Regions from separate parts of the Priestia sp. FSL R5-0597 genome, predicted to be linked through region 3. Evidence: a T-box and tRNA genes for the amino acid it is inferred to sense, from the RefSeq annotation. Region 3 holds a T-box; the other regions hold tRNA genes.
The links. The T-box of region 3 lies ahead of tyrS (tyrosine--tRNA ligase). A T-box ahead of a tRNA ligase gene usually reads a tRNA of that ligase, here a tRNA-Tyr.
Positions count from the first base shown of each region.

Region 1: it encodes a tRNA-Tyr, which carries the amino acid that the T-box ahead of tyrS (tyrosine--tRNA ligase) is inferred to sense. The anticodon was not compared.
Region 2: it encodes a tRNA-Tyr, which carries the amino acid that the T-box ahead of tyrS (tyrosine--tRNA ligase) is inferred to sense. The anticodon was not compared.

Region 1 covers NZ_JBBOUZ010000004.1:76,949-79,179, reverse strand. Annotated here, with positions in the region: rRNA gene MKX72_RS28240 (23S ribosomal RNA) at 1-707, shown strand, start outside; rRNA gene rrf (5S ribosomal RNA) at 771-886, shown strand; tRNA gene MKX72_RS28230 (tRNA-Val) at 1,001-1,076, shown strand; tRNA gene MKX72_RS28225 (tRNA-Thr) at 1,081-1,156, shown strand; tRNA gene MKX72_RS28220 (tRNA-Tyr) at 1,165-1,248, shown strand; tRNA gene MKX72_RS28215 (tRNA-Gln) at 1,256-1,330, shown strand; tRNA gene MKX72_RS28210 (tRNA-Lys) at 1,335-1,410, shown strand; tRNA gene MKX72_RS28205 (tRNA-Leu) at 1,424-1,505, shown strand; tRNA gene MKX72_RS28200 (tRNA-Gly) at 1,525-1,599, shown strand; tRNA gene MKX72_RS28195 (tRNA-Cys) at 1,610-1,683, shown strand; tRNA gene MKX72_RS28190 (tRNA-Leu) at 1,696-1,784, shown strand; tRNA gene MKX72_RS28185 (tRNA-Arg) at 1,794-1,870, shown strand; tRNA gene MKX72_RS28180 (tRNA-Pro) at 1,875-1,951, shown strand; tRNA gene MKX72_RS28175 (tRNA-Ala) at 1,957-2,032, shown strand; tRNA gene MKX72_RS28170 (tRNA-Ser) at 2,043-2,135, shown strand; tRNA gene MKX72_RS28165 (tRNA-Asp) at 2,147-2,222, shown strand.
Region 2 covers NZ_JBBOUZ010000001.1:406,407-408,637, forward strand. Annotated here, with positions in the region: rRNA gene MKX72_RS02135 (23S ribosomal RNA) at 1-54, shown strand, start outside; rRNA gene rrf (5S ribosomal RNA) at 165-280, shown strand; tRNA gene MKX72_RS02145 (tRNA-Asn) at 290-364, shown strand; tRNA gene MKX72_RS02150 (tRNA-Ser) at 368-459, shown strand; tRNA gene MKX72_RS02155 (tRNA-Glu) at 481-555, shown strand; tRNA gene MKX72_RS02160 (tRNA-Val) at 579-654, shown strand; tRNA gene MKX72_RS02165 (tRNA-Met) at 666-742, shown strand; tRNA gene MKX72_RS02170 (tRNA-Asp) at 746-821, shown strand; tRNA gene MKX72_RS02175 (tRNA-Phe) at 837-912, shown strand; tRNA gene MKX72_RS02180 (tRNA-Thr) at 938-1,013, shown strand; tRNA gene MKX72_RS02185 (tRNA-Tyr) at 1,024-1,107, shown strand; tRNA gene MKX72_RS02190 (tRNA-Trp) at 1,113-1,186, shown strand; tRNA gene MKX72_RS02195 (tRNA-His) at 1,217-1,292, shown strand; tRNA gene MKX72_RS02200 (tRNA-Gln) at 1,321-1,395, shown strand; tRNA gene MKX72_RS02205 (tRNA-Gly) at 1,401-1,475, shown strand; tRNA gene MKX72_RS02210 (tRNA-Cys) at 1,513-1,586, shown strand; tRNA gene MKX72_RS02215 (tRNA-Leu) at 1,601-1,689, shown strand; tRNA gene MKX72_RS02220 (tRNA-Leu) at 1,720-1,801, shown strand; tRNA gene MKX72_RS02225 (tRNA-Gly) at 1,874-1,947, shown strand; gene MKX72_RS02230 (B3/B4 domain-containing protein) at 2,063-2,231, opposite strand, start outside.
Region 3 covers NZ_JBBOUZ010000001.1:4,604,909-4,607,139, forward strand. Annotated here, with positions in the region: gene tyrS (tyrosine--tRNA ligase) at 1-1,251, opposite strand, end outside; T-box leader at 1,325-1,535, opposite strand; gene acsA (acetate--CoA ligase) at 1,675-2,231, opposite strand, start outside.

The DNA.
Region 1 (2,231 bases), on a different contig from region 3:
ATTCTAACCCGCGGCCCTGATCGGGCCGGGAGACAGTGTCAGGTGGGCAGTTTGACTGGGGCGGTCGCCTCCTAAAATGTAACGGAGGCGCCCAAAGGTTCCCTCAGAATGGTTGGAAATCATTCGTAGAGTGTAAAGGCACAAGGGAGCTTGACTGCGAGACCTACAAGTCGAGCAGGGACGAAAGTCGGGCTTAGTGATCCGGTGGTTCCGCATGGAAGGGCCATCGCTCAACGGATAAAAGCTACCCCGGGGATAACAGGCTTATCTCCCCCAAGAGTCCACATCGACGGGGAGGTTTGGCACCTCGATGTCGGCTCATCGCATCCTGGGGCTGTAGTCGGTCCCAAGGGTTGGGCTGTTCGCCCATTAAAGCGGTACGCGAGCTGGGTTCAGAACGTCGTGAGACAGTTCGGTCCCTATCCGTCGTGGGCGTAGGAAATTTGAGAGGAGCTGTCCTTAGTACGAGAGGACCGGGATGGACACACCGCTGGTGTACCAGTTGTCTTGCCAAAGGCATCGCTGGGTAGCTATGTGTGGACGGGATAAGTGCTGAAAGCATCTAAGCATGAAGCCCCCCTCAAGATGAGATTTCCCATAGCGCAAGCTAGTAAGATCCCTGAAAGATGATCAGGTTGATAGGTCAGAGGTGGAAGCGTGGCGACATGTGTAGCTGACTGATACTAATCGATCGAGGACTTAACCAAACTTTTAAAAGCGTAAGCTTTACTCAGCCAACTGTTATCTAGTTTTGAGAGAGCAATCTCTTGTCTGGTGGCGATAGCGAAGAGGTCACACCCGTTCCCATACCGAACACGGAAGTTAAGCTCTTTAGCGCCAATGGTAGTTGGGACTTTGTCCCTGTGAGAGTAGGACGTTGCCAGGCAATGAATAAAACCCCTTATGAGTCTCTTGTAAAGAGCATAGGGGTTTTTTATTTGAAATAGTTTATTATGAGTATTCAAAATAACGCTTATTAACGCGCTTATATAGATTCTTTGGAGGATTAGCTCAGCTGGGAGAGCACCTGCCTTACAAGCAGGGGGTCGGCGGTTCGATCCCGTCATCCTCCACCATCGTGCCGGTGTAGCTCAACTGGTAGAGCAACTGACTTGTAATCAGTAGGTTGGGGGTTCAAGTCCTCTTGCCGGCACCATTTATATCGGAGGGGTAGCGAAGTGGCTAAACGCGGCGGACTGTAAATCCGCTCCTTCGGGTTCGGCAGTTCGAATCTGCCCCCCTCCACCATCTTTATTGGGCTATCGCCAAGCGGTAAGGCAACGGATTTTGATTCCGTCATGCGTTGGTTCGAATCCAGCTAGCCCAGCCATAGAGAGCCATTAGCTCAGTTGGTAGAGCATCTGACTTTTAATCAGAGGGTCGAAGGTTCGAGTCCTTCATGGCTCACCAGTTATATTTACACGCGGGTGTGGCGGAATTGGCAGACGCGCTAGACTTAGGATCTAGTGTCTTATGACGTGGGGGTTCAAGTCCCTTCACCCGCATCTTAATTTAGATAAATGCGCGGAAGTAGTTCAGTGGTAGAACACCACCTTGCCAAGGTGGGGGTCGCGAGTTCGAACCTCGTCTTCCGCTCCATATATATATTGGCGGCATAGCCAAGTGGTAAGGCCAAGGTCTGCAAAACCTTTATCACCGGTTCAAATCCGGTTGCCGCCTCCAGGTATAAGTCCTGCCGGGGTGGTGGGATTGGCAGACACACAGGACTTAAAATCCTGCGGTAGGCGACTACCGTGCCGGTTCAAGTCCGGCCCTCGGCACCATTTTAATAAGCGCCCGTAGCTCAATTGGATAGAGCGTTTGACTACGGATCAAAAGGTTAGGGGTTCGAATCCTCTCGGGCGCGCCATAACCGGGAAGTAGCTCAGCTTGGTAGAGCACTTGGTTTGGGACCAAGGGGTCGCAGGTTCGAATCCTGTCTTCCCGACCATTTATGGGGCCTTAGCTCAGCTGGGAGAGCGCCTGCCTTGCACGCAGGAGGTCAGCGGTTCGATCCCGCTAGGCTCCACCATACAGTACACGGAGGAATACCCAAGTCCGGCTGAAGGGATCGGTCTTGAAAACCGACAGGGGTGTTAAAGCCCGCGGGGGTTCGAATCCCTCTTCCTCCGCCATTTTCTATTTTGGTCCCGTGGTGTAGCGGTTAACATGCCTGCCTGTCACGCAGGAGATCGCGGGTTCGATTCCCGTCGGGACCGCCACTTTAAAAT
Region 2 (2,231 bases), 4.2 Mb from region 3:
AAGCGTGGCGACATGTGTAGCTGACTGATACTAATCGATCGAGGACTTAACCAAACTTTTAAAAGCGTAAGCTTTACTCAGCAACCTGTTATCTAGTTTTGAAAGAACAAAACTTTTTCAAAAAAGTCTTGCTTTCTTTTTTAAATCATGTATAATATAATATGTCTGGTGGCGATAGCGAAGAGGTCACACCCGTTCCCATACCGAACACGGAAGTTAAGCTCTTTAGCGCCAATGGTAGTTGGGACTTTGTCCCTGTGAGAGTAGGACGTTGCCAGGCTGTTATTATTCCACAGTAGCTCAGTGGTAGAGCTATCGGCTGTTAACCGATCGGTCGTAGGTTCGAGTCCTACCTGTGGAGCCATTTGGAGAGCTGTCCGAGTGGCCGAAGGAGCACGATTGGAAATCGTGTAGGCGGTTAACGCTGTCTCAAGGGTTCAAATCCCTTGCTCTCCGCCATTTTTATTTAATTAGCACAGTGGCCCGTTGGTCAAGCGGTTAAGACACCGCCCTTTCACGGCGGTAACACGGGTTCGAATCCCGTACGGGTCACCATTTATTTTTATCTACATAATAGTGGAGGATTAGCTCAGCTGGGAGAGCACCTGCCTTACAAGCAGGGGGTCGGCGGTTCGATCCCGTCATCCTCCACCATATATTATCATCGCGGGGTGGAGCAGTTCGGTAGCTCGTCGGGCTCATAACCCGAAGGTCGCAGGTTCAAATCCTGTCCCCGCAACCAAGTGGTCCCGTGGTGTAGCGGTTAACATGCCTGCCTGTCACGCAGGAGATCGCGGGTTCGATTCCCGTCGGGACCGCCATTTTAAATTTAATAAGGCTCGGTAGCTCAGTTGGTAGAGCAAAGGACTGAAAATCCTTGTGTCGGCGGTTCGATTCCGTCCCGAGCCACCATTTTAAAAACATTTGTTTTTAAAATGCCGGTGTAGCTCAACTGGTAGAGCAACTGACTTGTAATCAGTAGGTTGGGGGTTCAAGTCCTCTTGCCGGCACCACAGTTATTGTGGAGGGGTAGCGAAGTGGCTAAACGCGGCGGACTGTAAATCCGCTCCTTCGGGTTCGGCAGTTCGAATCTGCCCCCCTCCACCATTTACAGGGGCATAGTTTAAAGGTAGAACTACGGTCTCCAAAACCGTCAGTGTGGGTTCGATTCCTACTGCCCCTGCCAATTATAAAATTAATATTGCATATATACGTGGCGATTGTGGCGAAGTGGTTAACGCACCGGATTGTGGTTCCGGCATTCGTGGGTTCGATTCCCATCAGTCGCCCCATTTATAAACGATATGCATATTCCAATATTGGGCTATCGCCAAGCGGTAAGGCAACGGATTTTGATTCCGTCATGCGTTGGTTCGAATCCAGCTAGCCCAGCCATATTTGCGGAAGTAGTTCAGTGGTAGAACACCACCTTGCCAAGGTGGGGGTCGCGAGTTCGAACCTCGTCTTCCGCTCCAATTTAATTTTAATAAAGTTATTTAGTCTTGAGTAAATGGCGGCATAGCCAAGTGGTAAGGCAGAGGTCTGCAAAACCTTTATCACCGGTTCAAATCCGGTTGCCGCCTCCATTTATTTACAAGCTGCCGGGGTGGTGGAATTGGCAGACACACAGGACTTAAAATCCTGCGGTAGGTGACTACCGTGCCGGTTCAAGTCCGGCCCTCGGCACCATTTATAATTTTAACTTGCCTTTTTTATTTTGCCGATGTGGCGGAATTGGCAGACGCGCACGACTCAAAATCGTGTTCCTTCGGGAGTGTCGGTTCGACCCCGACCATCGGTACTTTAGCTTTACTTGACAGGATGATTCCTGTTTTTATTTTTACTTATTGGTCGACAAATTTTGATAATATTTGCGGGTGTAGTTTAGTGGTAAAACCTCAGCCTTCCAAGCTGATGTCGTGAGTTCGATTCTCATCACCCGCTCCATACATATTGTTATCACAACGCAGTGTCTCGCTTTCAAAGCTGAGATGTTGCGTTTTTTATTTTTAGCGTAAATATAGCGTCTATCTTGAAAAGATAGACGCTATATTTACGTACATCAGTTAATGACTTGATAGGTTGCTTCGCCGCCGTGAATTTGAATGAACATGTCACTTAAGGATTTAGTTAGTTTATAAGCCTGTTCTTCTGAAAGTGAAGGCTTTAAATAGATGAACTGTACAGCTTGTGTTGTCTTTTCAGTTACGTACGCTCGGTTAGAATCGACA
Region 3 (2,231 bases):
TTGAATAAGCGTATATTTTTTCTTGCCTCGACGAATTACTGTAAATTGACCTTCAATACGGTCTTCTGCTCCTACTGTTTTTTGCAAATCTTGCTCACGCTCACCGTTTAAGTAAATCGCACCGTTTGAAATATCTTCACGCGCTTGACGTTTAGAAGGAGAGATTTTACTTTCTACAAGTAAATCGATTAAACCAATATCTTCACCTGTATGCGTGTAAGAAGGAACATCCTTGAATCCTTGCTTAATTTCTTCTGCTGTTAACTCTGAAATACTTCCGTTAAATAAAGCTTGCGAAATACGAATGGCTTGCTCAAGAGCTTCTTCACCGTGTACAAGCGTAGTCATCGCCGCTGCTAGTGCTTTTTGTGCTTCGCGTTTTTCAGGCGCTTCTTTTGCAGATGCTGCTAATTCATTAATTTCTTCATGTGATAAGAATGTAAAGTATTTTAAATATTTTATAACATCACGATCATCTGTATTAATCCAGAACTGGTAGAATTCATACGGACTTGTTTTTTCAGCGTCTAACCAAATTGCTCCGCCTTCTGTTTTACCGAACTTCGTGCCGTCTGCTTTTGTTACAAGCGGAACTGTTAATCCAAATGCTTTTGCATCTTCTTCTGATTTACGAATTAATTCTAAGCCAGCTGTAATATTTCCCCATTGGTCGCTGCCGCCAATTTGAAGCTTACAGTTATACGTTTGGTATAAGTTCAAGAAATCATATGATTGTAAAATCATGTAGCTGAATTCCGTAAATGAGATGCCTGATTCGATACGAGATTGAACAGAATCCTTTGCCATCATGTAGTTAATACCAAAGTTTTTACCGATATCTCGTAGGAATGTAATAACATCTAACGTGCCAATCCAGTCATAGTTATTCGCAATAACCGCTGCATTTTCACCTTCTTCAAAATCTAAGAAGCGTGAAAGCTGACCTTTAATACGCTCACTAAACATAGCAACCGTTTCTTTTTCATTTAACGTACGCTCTGCTTTTTTACCGCTTGGATCTCCAATAAGACCCGTACCTCCACCAACTAATGCAATCGGTTGGTGTCCAGCTTGTTGAAAGCGACGCAAAATTAAAACAGGAAGCATGTGGCCGATGTGAAGGCTGTCGGCTGTTGGATCGAATCCACAGTACAAACGAACAGACTCTTTACTCAAAAGTTCATTTAAACCTTTTTCATCCGTTTGTTGATTAATGAGCCCTCGAAACTCAAGATCTTGTAAAATATCCATGTTATATTCTCTCCTTTATCTAATTGCTCGTTACAATTTGTTGAACAACATAAAAAACGCCCCTTCTTAAAAAAGAAGGGACGAAAATATCGCGGTACCACCCTATTTGGAAATAAATTATTTCCCACTTAAATGATGTAACGGTCTACCCGTCTTTTGCTACTGTAAGTTCACAAAAGATGCTCAAGGACGTATTTCATATTTGTCTATGTACTGATTTTCAGCAACCATCAGCTCTCTTAAACAGGGAGACAAGTATTACTTCTTCCTATCACTGCAGTTTATTTTATTTAAAAGTTTACACCCCACAATTATGAATGATTTCATTTTAAAATTCAAGTCCAAAAAAAAGTTCAAACAGCTGGCTGTTTGAACTTTATAAAAATCACTTATTTTCCCTACAAAGATTGAAACGTTTACTCCTTAGTCTTCCATCGTCGACAAATCGCCCGTTGGCAAATCTAATTCCCACGCTTTTAAAACGCGACGCATAATTTTACCGCTTCGTGTTTTAGGTAGCTTATCTTTAAACTCGATTTCACGTGGAGCTGCATGAGCAGCTAACCCTTTTTTCACAAATTGACGAATATCTTCAATCAGTTCATCTGAAGATTCATACCCATCTCTAAGTGCGATAAACGCTTTAATAATTTCCCCACGCACAGGATCAGGCTTACCAATGACACCCGCTTCTGCTACAGCAGGGTGTTCAACAAGCTTACTTTCTACTTCAAATGGACCAACTCGTTCTCCTGCGGTCATAATAACGTCATCAATTCGGCCTTGGAACCAAAAATAACCGTCTTCATCCATATACGCGGAATCACCTGATACGTACCAGTCGCCTGGCATAAAGTATGACTCATACTTTTCCTTGTTGTTCCAAATTGCATGCATCATAGATGGCCAGCCTTTTTTAATTGCTAAGTTACCCATTCGATAAGGTGGAAGCTCTTGTCCTTGATCGTCAACGATTGCTG